DNA from 2 places in the Mesorhizobium sp. RSR565B genome. Region 1 is predicted to be linked to the other one. Evidence: predicted binding sites of a transcription regulator. Region 1 holds the regulator's gene; the other holds the start of a gene.
The links. The regulator PhoB, encoded in region 1, activates phosphate uptake and scavenging genes when phosphate is short. The targets are predictions, from matches to a motif close to TGTCATNNANCTGTCAT.
Positions count from the first base shown of each region.

Region 1 (7,365 bases):
GTTTTCATCGCCGCCTCGTCGGTCTTCCAGCGCTCTTCCTGGAAGTTCGACCACGACACGCCGATGACCTTGTCCTTCGCCTGCGCGACCGACATCAGCGCCAGCGACATGGCGACACCCGCCAGCATGGCGGCTGCAAATCTGTTCATTATAACCCTCCCTGCGCCGCCCACGGCGCGACAAAACCGGCCCGAAGGCCTGCACAAAGAGGCTCCATTTTTTCGAGCCTCGAAAAAATACTGGTTCAATGATAAGGCACTGTCAACATCGATTATGATGGATTCTGATGGCGTTGCCGAATTTTTTCGAGCTCCGCAATAAACAATGACAGGGCTGCCGGCGTCTGCCAATATTTGGCTGGTGCCGTCGAACGCCTTCACTATCATGAGGCGCGAGGAGGCCGGGAGGAAAACAAATGTCGGTTGGGATCCGCCACGACGATCTGCGCCGTCGCAACCGTGCGATGGTGATTTCGGCCGTGCGCCGGGCCGGCCAGCCGTCGCGGACCGAGATTGCGGCGACCACCGGCCTCAGCCATTCGACGATATCGGCAATCTCGTCTGATCTAATTCAAGAAGGCATCCTGATTGAAGGCAAGCCTGGCGAGACCGGCTCGCTGAAACGCGGCCGGCCGCAGGTCGGCCTTGGCCTCAACCCGGAAGCGGCGGCGGTCATGACCGTGGTGCTGTCGCTGAACTTCCTCTCCGTCACCGTCATCGACTATGCCGGCCAGGTGGTCGCGGAAGAACAGCGCCGGCTCGACACGCTGACCATGCCGCGCGACGAGCTGATCGGCGAATGCGTAGCAATCGTCGGGCGGCGTCTCGCGGACCCGGACCTCGATGTCCAGAGCATCGCCCGCATTGCCATGGGCATCCAGGGCATCACCGATTCGCAGGCGCGGGCCATGCTGTGGTCGCCAATCACGCCACTGACCGACATTGCCTTCGCCGACATGTTGGAAGCGGAATTCGGCATTCCTGCCACCATGGAGAACGACTGCAATATGATGGCGGTGGCCCTGCAATGGCGCCAGCCCGAGCGCTACCGCGACAATTTCATCGCGATCCTCTTGTCGCACGGCATCGGCATGGGGCTGGTGCTGAAAGGCGAACTGTTCACCGGCACCCATTCCTCCGGCGGCGAGTTCGGCCACATGATCCACCGTCCGGGCGGCGCGCTCTGCCGCTGCGGGCGGCGCGGCTGCGTCGAGGCCTATGCCGGAAACTACGCCATCTGGCGCAGCGCCAAAATGATGAGCGAAGATGCCGAGCCGGTCGATATCGGCGACGCTGATATGCGCGCACTCGCCGCGCGCGCCCGCGAAACCGATGGCCCGGAGCGCGAAGCCTATCGCAAGGCCGGTGAGGCGCTCGGCTTCGGCCTCGGCAGCCTGTTTGCGCTGATCGACCCGGCGCCTGTCGCCATGGTTGGCGTCAGCGCCGCCGCCTTCGACCTGATCGAGCCGGCATTGCGCGAAGCGATCGCCCAGACCGCCGGCGGCCAGCACTCGAAATCGATCTCCTTCGACACCGAGCCCAACGAGCTGCCGCTGATCCGCGAAGGCTGTGCCATGCGCGCGCTCGGCTTCGTCGATCAGGAGATTTTCGCGCCGGGCATTCAGGCCAAATCCGGCAAGCATGTCGCCTGAATGGCCGGCAACGGCGCGACGCGCAGCATCCTAGTCTTCCCTGATCGCGTAGCCGGCGCCGCGAATGGTACGGATGACATCCGGCATGCGGCCGTTGTTGACCGCTTTGCGTAAGCGCCCGACATGGACGTCGACGGTTCGCTCGTCGATGTAGATCGTCTCGCCCCAGACATTGTCGAGCAGCTGGCTGCGCGAGAACACGCGGCCGGGATGGCGCATCATGAATTCGAGCAGCCGGAACTCGGTCGGTCCGAGCCTGATCTCGCTCTTCTTGCGGTAGACACGGTGCGACTCGCGGTCGAGCACGATGTCGCCGACCTTGAGCACGCTGGACAGCACTTCCGGCTTGGCCCGGCGCAGCAGCGCCTTCACGCGCGCCATGAACTCCGGCGTCGAGAATGGCTTGACCAGATAGTCGTCGGCACCGGTGGACAGGCCGCGCACGCGATCGCTTTCCTCACCGCGCGCGGTCAGCATGATGATCGGCAGCCGCTCGGTTTCGGGCCGCACTCTAAGCCGCCGGCAGAGCTCGATGCCGGAAACAGCGGGCACCATCCAGTCGAGCACCAGGAGATCGGGCACGTTTTCCTGCAGGCGGATCTCGGCCTCGTCGCCGCGTGTCACCACCTCGACGTGATAGCCTTCGGATTCGAGGTTGTAGCGGAGGAGCACGCCTAGCGGCTCCTCGTCCTCCACGACCATGATGCGTGGCGCGATCATAGGCAGTTCACCCTCATCAGGCCGGCGTGGCCATCGCCGTCTCGTCCTGCTTCGGACGATTGGCGGGCAATTGCTGGCCGGTCAGCACATAATACGCATTTTCGGCGATGTTGGTGACATGATCGCCGATGCGCTCAAGATTCTTGGCGCAGAACAAGAGATGCGTGCAGGCGGTGATGTTGCGAGGGTCTTCCATCATGTAGGTCAAGAGCTCACGAAACACGGACGTGTATTTGACGTCGATGCGCTCGTCGTCATTCCTGAGTTTTGCAAGAGCTGCCGCATCGGTGGCGGCATATTCCTCGACGACGCCTTGCACCTGGATCAGCACCAGCTGCGCCATGGCATCGATGGAGTGCGAGAGGTCGCGCGGCGTGACGCTCAAGCCCACGGTGCCGACGCGTTTGGCGATGTTCTTGGCGAGATCGCCGATGCGCTCGAGGTCGCCGGCCATGCGGATCGAGCCGACCACGGCGCGCAGATCGTTGGCCATCGGCTGGCGCTTGGCGATCAGCGTGATGGCGCGGTCGTCCAGTTCGCGCTGGCGCGCATCCATGATGGCGTCGTCGGAAACGACACGCTGTGCCAGCGCATTGTCCGAATTGAGCAGCGCCCTGGTCGAGCCGCTGACCATCGAGCCTGCCAGATCGCCCATGTCGCGGATCAGCTTGCTGATCTGCCCGAGCTCTTCATCGAAGGAGGCGACGGTATGTTCACCCATGATCTTGGTCCTCGTGCCTGAAAATTCACCCGCCGGACGGCTCAGCCGAAGCGGCCGGTAATGTAGTCCTGGGTGCGCTTGTCGTCGGGGTTGGTGAACATCTTGTCGGTGGCGCCCTCCTCGACGAGATAGCCGAGATGGAACATCGCCGTGCGCTGCGACACGCGCGCCGCCTGCTGCATCGAGTGGGTGACGATGACGATCGTGTAGTTCTGGCGCAGTTCGTCGATCAGCTCCTCGACACGGGCGGTGGCGATCGGATCGAGCGCCGAGCAGGGCTCGTCCATCAGGATCACCTCCGGCGACACGGCGATGGCGCGCGCGATGCACAGGCGCTGCTGCTGGCCGCCGGACAGGCCGGTGCCGGGCTCCTGCAGGCGGTCCTTGACCTCGTTCCAGATCGCTGCCTTCTTGAGGCTCTGCTCGACGATCTGGTCCATGTCGGACTTGCGCTTGGCCAGCCCATGGATGCGCGGGCCGTAGGCGACGTTCTCGTAGATCGACTTCGGGAACGGGTTGGGTTTCTGGAACACCATGCCGACGCGGGCGCGCAGTTCGACGACATCGATGTTCTTGTCGTAGATGTCGTCTTCATCGAGCGTGATCTTGCCGGTCACCCGCGCCGAATCGATGGTGTCGTTCATGCGGTTGAGGCAGCGCAGGAAGGTCGACTTGCCGCAGCCGGACGGGCCGATCAGCGCCGTCACCTGGTTCTGGCGGACGTCGAGATTGACGTCGAACAACGCCTGCTTCTCGCCGTAGAAGACGCCGACCTTGTCGCCGCGCATCTTGATGACTTCGTTCGACTTGGCGTTCATTTTGTCGCCCACTGCATTTTCAAGGGACTGTTCGGTCATGATGTTCATACCAAATTGCCTTTTTTCTACCAGCGCCGCTCGAACCGGCGCCGGAGCACGATCGCGGTGATGTTCATGGCCATGAGGAAGACGAGCAGGATGATGATGGCGCCGGACATGCGCTCGACAAAAGCGCGCTCAGCCTCGTTTGCCCACATATAGATCTGAACCGGCAGCGCGGTCGCCGGATCGAAAGGCGTCGTCGGATAATCGGCGACGAAAGCGACCATGCCGATCAAGAGCAGCGGTGCTGTCTCGCCGAGCGCACGCGCCAGGCCGATGATGGTGCCGGTAAGGATGCCTGGGGCGGCAAGCGGCAGGATGTGATGGAACACCATCTGCATCTTGGAGGCGCCGAGACCTAGGGCCGCCGAGCGGATCGACGGCGGCACCGTGGCGAGGGCGGCGCGCGTGGCGATGATTATGGTCGGCAATGTCATCAAGGTCAGCACCAGGCCGCCGACGAAGGAAGCCGAGCGCGGCATGCCGAGGAAGTTGATGAACACGGCAAGGCCAAGCAGACCGAAGACGATCGACGGCACCGCCGCGAGATTGTTGATGTTGACTTCGATCAGGTCCGTAAAGCGGTTCTTCTTGGCGAACTCCTCCAGATAGATGGAGGCGGCGACGCCGATCGGCAGCGCCAGCAACAGCACGATCACCATCATGTAGAACGAGCCGATGATCGCCACGCCCATGCCCGACGTTTCGGGCCGGCTGGAGGCGCCATAGGTGAACAGGCCGGTGTTGAAATGCTCGGCCATCACGCCGTCGGCTTTAAGCTTGTTCATCCAGTCGATCTGCTGGTTGGACACCTTGCGGCGCGCTTCATCGACGCCGAGGTCGATCTGGCCCTTGAAGGCCGAGTCGAGGTTCGCGGCAGCCAGGATGTCGACGTCACGCGTCCTGCCGATCACCGACGGATCGGCGGAGACGATGTCGCGCAGCTGGACGCGGGCGCCTTCCGACAGGAAGCCCTTGAGCTTCAGCATCATCGGCTTGTTGGCCGGATCGATGCCGAGCTTGGCCACCAGCGCGTTTTCGGCGAGCTTGGGATAGTTCGCCTTGATCAGCACGGTAGGGTCGGTCGCGCGCTTGCCGGAGGGGTCGATGACCTTCTCATCGAAGGTGATCGGAAGCGTCACCGTCGTCTGCCAGAAGGCGGTGTAGCCTTTCGAGACGATGGTGATCAACATGATGGCCAGGAACGCCAGGCCCACCGAGATCGCAATCACGCCATAGATGCGGAACCGGCGTTCGGCGGCATAGCGCGCCTTCAGCCCGATGTCGCGGCGCGGACGCGCGACGGCGCCCGCCATCGTGTCCAGGGGGATGTCGGTCATTCGTACTGCTCCCGGTACTTGCGCACGATGTAGAGGGCGACGATGTTCATCACCAGCGTCAGCGCGAACAGCGTCAGGCCGAGCGCGAAGGCGACCAGCGTCTGCGGCGAGTTGAACTCGAGATCGCCGGTCAGCTGGTTGACGATCTTGACGGTGATGGTCGTCATCGCCTCGAACGGATTGGCCGTCAGATTGGCGGCGACGCCCGCCGCCAGCACGACGATCATCGTCTCGCCGATAGCGCGCGACGCCGTCAACAGGATGGCGCCGACGATGCCGGGCAGTGCCGCCGGCAGGATCACCCGCTTGATCGTCTCGGAGCGCGTGGCGCCGAGGCCGAGCGAGCCGTCACGCATTGCGCGCGGCACCGCGGTGATGATGTCGTCGGACAAAGAGGACACGACCGGGATCAACATGACGCCCATCACCAGACCGGCGGTGAAGATGCTCTGGCCCTGGATGAAGGGCGAGCCGCCGGTGAGTGCCGCCGACAGGTCGCGCAAGAACGGTCCGAGCGTGACAACGGCGAAGATGCCGTAGACGATGGTCGGAATGCCGGCCAGCAGTTCCAACGCCGGCTTGACCACCGAGCGCACACCGCGCGAGGCATATTCGGACATGTAGACCGCCGACATCAGCCCGACCGGCACTGCCACCAGAAGGGCGACGGCGGCGATGTAGAGCGTGCCGGCGAGAAGCGGGATCAGGCCGAACTGACCCTGGCTGCCGCCGGAACCGGCGGCGGCGAAACGCGGATCCCACACCGTGCCGAAGAAGAAGCTCATCGGCGACACGCTCTCGAAGAAGGTGATGGTCTGGAACAGCATCGACAGCACGATGCCGACCGTGGTCAGGATGGCGATGGTCGAGGCCGCAAGCAGCCCCCACAGCATCAGCTTCTCGACATTGTTGCGCGCCCTGGCGCGCGGCGCGATCTGCCTCAGCGCATAGAAGGCGCCGGCGACCGACAGCGCGAAGGTCAGCACGGCGCTGAACAGGCCGAGCCGGTCCTGGACCTGGTTCGCCTCGACCGCGATCGGAATCATATAGTCCTGGGTGTCGCTGGCCAGTGCCACGCCCTTGGCGGCGAGCAGCGGCTGCAATTCGGCGAAAGTAGCGGGAAGTGCGGTATCGCCATCGAGCCGGCGCAGGCCCTTGGCCAGGCTCTTCACCAGGCTGGCGTCGAGCGCTTCGCTGGCCACCTTTGTGTCGGCGGTGCGCTCGGGCAAAGCGGCATGGATATGCCGGTCGAGATAGAAGGAAGAGCCGATATCCCAGACGGCGAGCAAAAGGACGGCAGGCAGGACCGCGAGCAGAAAGGCCCACCAGCCATGATAATGCGCGCGCGAATGCGGCTTGACCTTGCCGGTATCCTGCGCCGCGGCGCGCTGGCGGCCGACCACAAAAGCGACCACGCCTATGGCGATGACTATGGCGAGTACGAGCAAGGACGACATAACCCACCCCAGGGAAAATTCAGATCGCCGCAGCCGTTGCGGCAAGCGGCGAAGTCAGGGCGCGGAGTTCATCCGCGCCCTGATCCGTCCGTTGATTACATTGTCTTTCCAGCGGCGAAGGCGTCGCGCTGGCCCTGACGTTCGGCGTCGGGAGCGGAAACCAGGCCGTACTGGGCGAGCGGGCTTTCCGGGCCGATCATCTGGTCATCAAGGAAGAACTCGACATATTCCTTGAGGCCGGGAACGACGCCCAGATGCGCCTTCTTGACGTAGAAGAACAACGGCCGCGACACGGGATACGTGCCATCGGCGATGGTCTGCGTCGAAGGCACGATGCCTTCCACGGTGGCGACCTTCAGCTTGTCGGCATTGTTCTCGTAGAAGGCGAGGCCGAACACGCCAACGCCGGTCTTGTTGGAGTCGATGCGGGCCAGCGTCTCGGTGTAGTCGCCATCAATGTCGACAGCCTTGCCGTCTTTGCGGATGGCGATGCAGGTCTTGCCGATTTCCTTGTCGTCGGCGATGCCGGCAGCCTTCAAAGCGGCCTTGTCGCAGCCGGCGTCGAGCAGCTTGGTCTCGAACACTTCACGGGTGCCGTGCTTCTCACCCGGGATAT
Region 1 is NZ_JBTTIE010000001.1:2,897,629-2,904,993, reverse strand. It holds gene xylF (D-xylose ABC transporter substrate-binding protein) at 1-149, opposite strand, end outside; gene ACYG9R_RS14155 (ROK family protein) at 416-1,651, shown strand; gene phoB (phosphate regulon transcriptional regulator PhoB) at 1,682-2,371, opposite strand; gene phoU (phosphate signaling complex protein PhoU) at 2,388-3,092, opposite strand; gene pstB (phosphate ABC transporter ATP-binding protein PstB) at 3,134-3,958, opposite strand; gene pstA (phosphate ABC transporter permease PstA) at 3,976-5,292, opposite strand; gene pstC (phosphate ABC transporter permease subunit PstC) at 5,289-6,749, opposite strand; gene ACYG9R_RS14125 (substrate-binding domain-containing protein) at 6,845-7,365, opposite strand, start outside.

Region 2 (7,365 bases), 120 kb from region 1:
GAAAGGATCGAGATGAAAATCTTCCCCACCGCGATGCCGAGCGCCATGATCGTGGTGTTGAGCAGCAATCGGCCGACACTGACGCCGCCGATGCGGCCGACACCGCCGAACAGCGCCTCGCTGTAATTGTTCCAGACCTGGTCGCCGGGCAAAAGAGGCAATGGCGGCTTGAGGATGGTCTGCAGCGTCTGCGTGGAGGCAACGAAGGTGTAGTAGATCGGGAAAGCGACGATCAGGATGCCCAGGATGAGCACGGCGTGGGCGATGAGGGCGCGAAGCGGGGACTGACCAATCATCGCTCGCGCTCAACCGTAGTGGACTTTGCGTTCCACATAGCGGAACTGGATGGCCGTGAGTGAGATGACGATGACCATCAGGATGACCGACTGCGCGGCCGAATCGCCGAGGATCAAATTGACGAAACCGTCATTGTAGACCTTGTAGACCAGCGTCTCGGTGGCCTTGCCTGGCCCGCCGCCGGTGACGGCATGAACGATACCGAAAGTGTCGAACAGCGCATAGACAGTGTTGACGACCAGCAGGAAGAAGGTCGTCGGTGCGAGCAGCGGGAAGACGATGGTCCAGAAGCGCTTCGTCTCCCCGGCGCCGTCCATGGCCGCCGCCTCTATCAACGTCTTCGGCACCGCCTGCAGCCCGGCGACGAAGAACAGGAAATTGTAGCTGATCTGCTTCCAGGCAGCCGCAGATACCAGCAGGATCATGGCTTGGTTTCCGTTAAGCAAGGGATCCCAGGCGATGCCGAGACCTCTCAAGGCGTAGGCCAGCGAACCGATCGAGGGGTTGAACAGAAACAGCCACAACATGCCGGCAATCGCCGGCGCCACCGCATACGGCCAGATCAGCAGCGTGCGATAAAGGCCTTTGCCGCGCACCACCTTCTCGGCCATGACGGCAAGCAACAGGGCCACACCCATGGCGACCATCGCGGTCGCCAGAGAGAACACCAGCGTAACTTTGATCGAGTTGAGGTAGGCCGGGTCGGCCAGCACCTTGCGAAAATTGGCGAGCCCGACGAACTTGCTCTTCAGCCCGAACGGGTCTTCCCTAAGCATCGACTGGTAGAGCGCCTGCCCGGTCGGCCAGTAGAAAAAGATCAGCGTAATGGCGAGTTGCGGCGCCACCAGCAGGTAAGGCAGGGTCTTGTTGGGAAAGACGACGCGTGGAGACAGGGTGATTCCCTCGCTATTCAGGAAATCGTCCACGCGGGTCCGCGTGGACGAGGTTCAACTGACAATCGCTTCAGTTTCCGATCGCTTCCTGAATCGCCTTGTTGCCGCGTGCGACCGCGTTGTCGAGCGCCTGCTGCGCAGTCTGCTGGCCGGCCAGCATCTTCTCGAACTCCTCATTCTCGATGTCGCGCACCTGCGGCAGGTTGACGAGGCGCACGCCCTTCGAGTTCTCGGTCGGCGCCTTGCCCAGCATCTGCAGGATCGGCGTCTCACGGCCCGGGTTCTTGTCATAGAAGCCGGACTTCTTGGTCGCCTCATAGGCAGCGAGCGTCACCGGCAGATAACCCGACTTCTGATGCAGATACTCCTGCACTTCGGTCTTGGACAGGTAGGAGAAGAACGCCGCGACGCCCTTGTATTCCTCGTCCGATTTGTTGCCGAACACCCACAGGCTGGCGCCGCCCGGCGTGGTGTTCTGGGGCGCGCCCTTGGCGTCACTATCATAGGGAAGCTGGCCGATGCCGTAGTTCATGCCCGACTTGACGATGTCACCGAGACCCCCCGACGATTCGGTGAAGATGCCGCATTCTCCGGCAAGAAAGATCTGCTTGGCTTCGGATGTACGGCCGCCATATTTGAAGGTGCCGTCCTTGGCCAGGTCGGCGAGCGCCTGGAAATGATTGACGAAGATCGGCGCATTGATCTTGAGCTCGACGTCAGTTCCGGCAAGTCCGTTCTGGTTGGTGCCATAGGAAACGTCATTCCAGGCAGCGAAGGCCTCAAGGTGGATCCAGGTCAACCACGTCGAGGTATAGCCGCAGGAAGCGGCGCCGCTCGCCTTGATCTTCTTGGCGGCTTCCCACACCTCGTTCCAGGTCTTTGGCGGATTGTTCACATCAAGCCCGGCCTTCTGGAAGATATCCTTGTTGTAGTAGAGGATGGGCGACGAGGAATTATAGGGGAAGGACAGCATGGTCCCGTCCGGCTTCGAATAGTAGCCGACGATGCCGGGCAAATACTGGCTCTTGTCGAAGGTCACGCCGGCGCTGGTCAGCACATCGGCCACCGGCTTGATCGCACCTTCGGCGGCCATCATGACGCCGGTACCCACGTCGAACACCTGGATGATGTCGGGCGCTTGCCCCGCACGAAAGGCAGCGATGCCGGCATTCAGCGTTTCGGGATAGGTGCCCTTGAAAACGGGGAGAATTTCATAGTCGCTCTGGCTGGCATTGAAATCCTTGGCGATCTTGTCGACCACCTCGGCATTGGCGCCGGTCATTGCATGCCACCAACTGATCTGGGTGGCGGCGAAGGCGGAGGTGGTGGAAAGCAGGGTCAAGGTGGCGGCAACACCGGCCGCAAAGCCGAACAACTTCATGTTTCATCTCCCGTTTGTCATTGGCGAAAGGGGCGCTCCCGCGAACGCAATATGTGTCGCTGATGACAATCGGACAACGGATTTGTTGCTGTTTCGTGAATTTCATACCCGGCTAACTTCGCGCCCCCTCGCCTTGCAACGAGGACAGAGAGAAATGCCAAGCCGGCTCAGCGATAGAATGGGGCATGGTGGGCCTGCAAGGATCGCCGACCGCCCAGCGATGCGTGAAGGGCCCGCGTGACAGCGCCACGCACCTGCACCGTGCGGCCGCCAAACCGGCGCTCGGCCAGATCGAGATCGGCCGAGCGGCATCGCGCCAGGCGCTGCTGTAACCGTGCGTCTGGAATGAGACAGGATCGCCGCAACGTACAACCCGAAAAACCCGCTGTAGTTGTAGTTCGCATAACCGATTCTTCGTCAAGCGTGGCATACTAATCAAGTGGACGGCTTGATTGCTGTGGGAGAGCAGGTGGGGCGAGATGCTGACGGTCTATAATTGTATCGTGCATGAGCACGATCTGAGACTGGTCGCACTGGCAGCGCTCATTTGCGGTATTTCTTCCTTCTCGGCGGTCAACCTGCTTCGCCATGTCGACCGCTCGAGCGAGCGCAACCGCTATACCTGGCTGATGATAGCAGCCACTTCCACCGGCTTCGGTATCTGGGCGACGCACTTCATCGCAATGCTTGCCTTTTCTCCCGGAATCCCCAACGCCTACAATACGGAAATGTCGGCGCTTTCGCTCGCCGGTTCCGTCGCCCTGACCGCTGCGGGCATGTGGATCGCCACCTTGCGCCGGGGCATCGACTACCCTCTGGTCGGCGGCGCGGTCCTCGGCGCTGGTATCGCCGCCATGCACTATATCGGCATGGCCGCCTTCGAGGTCGAAGGGCGCATCGTCTGGAACCCGCTGCTGGTCGGCGTCTCGGTGCTGACAGGCGTCACCCTCGCCGCGCTGGCGCTGCTGGTCGTGTTGCGACGGCCGTCCATGCAGGCCACAATCGCCGCCGCCATCCTGTTGACGCTGGCGATCTGCAGCCTGCACTTCATCGCCATGGGCGCGGTGTCGATCTTCCCGGACTCCTCCATCGAGATATCGCAGTTCACGGTCGAACCGGTGTCGCAGGCCTTCGCCGCCGCTGCAGTCAGCATGGCTATCCTGGTGCTTTCAGCCGCAGCATTGTGGATCGACCTTCGCTTCCGGCGTCACAAGCTCGAGGCCGAGCGCATGCACGGCCTCGCCAACGCCGCCGTCGAGGGGCTGATCGTCTGCGACGGCGCCCGCATCGTCAGCGCCAATGACAGCATCGCGGCACTCACCGGCATTGCGCCGGAAGTGCTGAACGCGATGCTGCTTGGCGACCTCTTCGGCGAACGCACCGCGGCCGGCATGTCCGACTGCAGCGGACAGGCACAGGAAGCCGAACTCAGAGCCCATGACGGCGCCACCATCCCCGTCGAACTTATCGCTAGAAGCATCGACTATTGCGGCAAGCGGCACAGCGTGGTCGCCGTGCGCGACATCCGCGAACGCAGGAAGGCCGAGCAGGAGATCCTGCGCCTCGCCCATTTCGACCCGCTGACCGGGCTCCCCAACCGCCGCAGTTTCTCCGGCCGGCTCGAGGCCGAAATTGCCGCAATGGACCGCGGCGGCAAGGGTGGGCATCTTGCGCTGCTGCTGCTCGACCTCGACCGCTTCAAGGAAGTGAACGACCTGTTCGGGCATGGCGCCGGCGATGCCATGCTGCAGAAGGTGGCGCTGTGCGCCTCCGCCGTGCTCCGCCACGGACAGATGCTGGCGCGTCTCGGCGGCGACGAGTTCGCCATCATCGCTCCGAACCTTCCCGATCCGCAGGCGGCCGGCCGCATCGCCGAGGCGGTGCTGGCGGCAATGCGCGAGGAAAACCGGCTGTCGGTCGGTGGCGGGCTGGTGTCGGCCAGCATCGGCATTGCACTTTATCCGCTCGACGCCGATGAGCCGACACTCCTGGTCAGCCACGCCGACACCGCGCTCTACCGCGCCAAGGCCGAGGGCAAGGACACCTACCGTTACTTCGAGGCCTCGATGGGCGCCGAGGCGCGAGACCGGCGCGTGATGGAGCACGAACTGCGCCAGGCCATGGCGCGCGATGAGTTTCGCCTCGTCTACCAGCCACAAAAGGAGATCAGCTGCGGGCGGATGGTCGGGTTCGAAGCGCTGATCCGCTGGCGCCATCCACAGCGCGGCGACGTGTCGCCGGCGACCTTCATCCCGGTGGCCGAAGACAGCGGCGTCATCATCCAGATCGGCGAATGGGTGCTGGCGACGGCCTGCGCCGAGGCTGCGCGCTGGAAGAACCCTCTCACCGTCGCGGTCAATGTCTCGGCGGTGCAGCTCCACAATCCGAATTTCAGCCGCAAGGTGCATGAAGTCCTGCTCGGCTCCGGCCTGACGCCCGGCAGGCTCGAACTCGAGATCACCGAAACGGCGCTGGTCAAGGACATGCCGCGCGCGCTGGCGACCTTGCGCCAGGTGAAGGCGCTTGGCGTGCGTGTGGCGATGGACGATTTCGGCACCGGCTACTCCTCGCTGTCCAATCTCCGCGCCTTCCCCTTCGACAAGATCAAGATCGACGGCTCATTCATCAAATCAGTCGACAGCAACGGCCAGGTGGCAGCCATCGTGCGCGCCGTTCTGGGGCTTGGCCGCGGTCTCGGCCTGCCGGTTCTGGCCGAGGGCGTCGAGACGCTGGGCGAGCTGAAATTCCTCGACGCCGAGGCCTGCGAGATCGGCCAGGGCTACTATCTAGGCCGGCCGAGCCCGATCGAGGCGTTCAGCGAACTGACCGGCGTCGCGGCGCCGGCGGCACACGACGACGCCAGCGTCAAACAACGCGGCGGCAGCATCTTGATGCTGCCGCCGGCGGCGGCCCTGCGCTCATCCTAAGGGGCGAGTGCGGCCTCGACCAGGCGCTTGGCATCCGGTCCCGACCATTCGGCCGGTCCGTTCATATGCGCGATCAGGCAGCCTTCGCCGTCGATCAGCATGGTGACGGGGAGGCCTAGCGCCAAGCCACGCGTCTTGACGTCGTTGAACAGCGCCAGCGTCGAATCGCGGTAGTAGCCGAGCGACCCGATGCCGATATCGGCTAGGAACTTCTTCGGCTTCACATCGTCGCCGGCATCGACATTGACCGCGACCACTTCGAAGGCATCGCTGCCCTTTTCCTTCTGCAGCGTATCGAGCGCCGGCATTTCGGCGCGGCAGGGCGCGCACCACGTCGCCCACAGGTTGAGCAGCACGGTCTTGCCGACATGATCGGCGATCGTCATCGGCTTGCCGTCTGGGCCGTTGAAGGCGAGGCTTTTCAGCGATTGCGGCGGATCGGCGGGCAGCAATGCCGCCACCTGGCCGGTGGCCGCGGCGGCAACCTTTTTGGCGCGGTCGCTCTTGGCGGCGCAGGCGACATCGTCCTTGCTGTTGCCCGCGCCGGCCGCAGGTGCGCTGCCGGTGGCTGCGTTGTTGCCAGACCCGCTCTCGCTGACATATACCGCGACCGCGCCGGCCAGCACGCCCGCCAGCAAAGCGGCGAGGATCAGGCGCGGGGCCGGGAAGTATCTGTTACCGTCTGCCATTTTCTAAGACTGCTCCGGAACACGGGTTATAGCCATGAGCGACAAGAAGGCCAGCAACCAGATGTGGGGCGGACGTTTTGCCTCGGGTCCGGCCGCGATCATGGAAGCGATCAACGCGTCGATTTCGTTCGACCGCAAACTCTATGCCCAAGACATAAGAGGTTCGATCGCCCACAGCGAGATGTTGGCTGAAACGGGCATTATTTCGGCGGCCGATCAAGAAAAAATCGCTCACGGGCTGAACACGATCCTGAAAGAGATCGAGGCCGGCACGTTCGAGTTCTCGACCCGGCTGGAAGACATTCACATGAACATCGAGGCCCGCCTTGCCGATCTGATCGGCCCGGCCGCCGGCCGCCTGCACACGGCGCGGTCACGCAACGACCAGGTGGCGGTGGATCTCCGGCTCTGGGTCAAGGACGAGTGCTTTCGCGTCGCCGAGGCGCTGAAGGGGCTGATCTCAGCCTTGCTCGATCGCGCCGAGGAGCATGCGGCGACCGTGATGCCCGGCTTCACCCACATGCAGGCGGCGCAGCCGGTGACCTTCGGCCACCATTGCATGGCCTATGTCGAGATGTTTTCGCGCGACCTGTCGCGCGTCCGCGACGCCATCGAGCGGATGGATGAAAGCCCGCTCGGCGCGGCAGCGCTTGCCGGCACCAGTTTTCCGATCGATCGCCACAAGACCGCCAAGGCGCTCGGCTTCCGCGAGCCGATGCGCAATTCGTTGGACAGCGTCTCCGACCGCGATTTCGCGCTGGAGTTTTTGAGCCTGGTGGCGATCTCCGCCACGCATCTGTCGCGGCTCGCCGAAGAAATCATCATCTGGTCGACGCCGCAATTCGGCTTTGTCAGACTGTCGGACAGTTTCTCCACCGGCTCCTCAATCATGCCGCAGAAGAAGAACCCGGACGCCGCCGAACTGGTGCGCGGCAAGACCGGCCGCGTCACCGGCCATCTCGTCGGGCTGCTGACGGTGATGAAGGGCATGCCGCTGACCTATGGCAAGGACATGCAGGAAGACAAGGAATCGGTCTTCGACGCCGCCGAGACGCTCGATCTGATGCTGGCGGCGATGACCGGCATGGTGCGCGACATGACGGTCAATGCCGCCGCCATGAAAAAGGCCGCCGGCTCGGGCCACGCGACCGCGACCGACCTCGCCGACTGGCTGGTGC
Region 2 is NZ_JBTTIE010000001.1:3,019,075-3,026,439, reverse strand. It holds gene ugpE (sn-glycerol-3-phosphate ABC transporter permease UgpE) at 1-296, opposite strand, end outside; gene ugpA (sn-glycerol-3-phosphate ABC transporter permease UgpA) at 306-1,190, opposite strand; gene ugpB (sn-glycerol-3-phosphate ABC transporter substrate-binding protein UgpB) at 1,261-2,571, opposite strand; gene ACYG9R_RS14760 (hypothetical protein) at 2,757-2,903, shown strand; gene ACYG9R_RS14755 (bifunctional diguanylate cyclase/phosphodiesterase) at 3,051-5,498, shown strand; gene tlpA (thiol:disulfide interchange protein TlpA) at 5,495-6,187, opposite strand; gene argH (argininosuccinate lyase) at 6,222-7,365, shown strand, end outside.
Region 2: a site for PhoB is predicted at 2,634-2,650, ahead of ugpB (sn-glycerol-3-phosphate ABC transporter substrate-binding protein UgpB). Genes of this name have one in related genera too.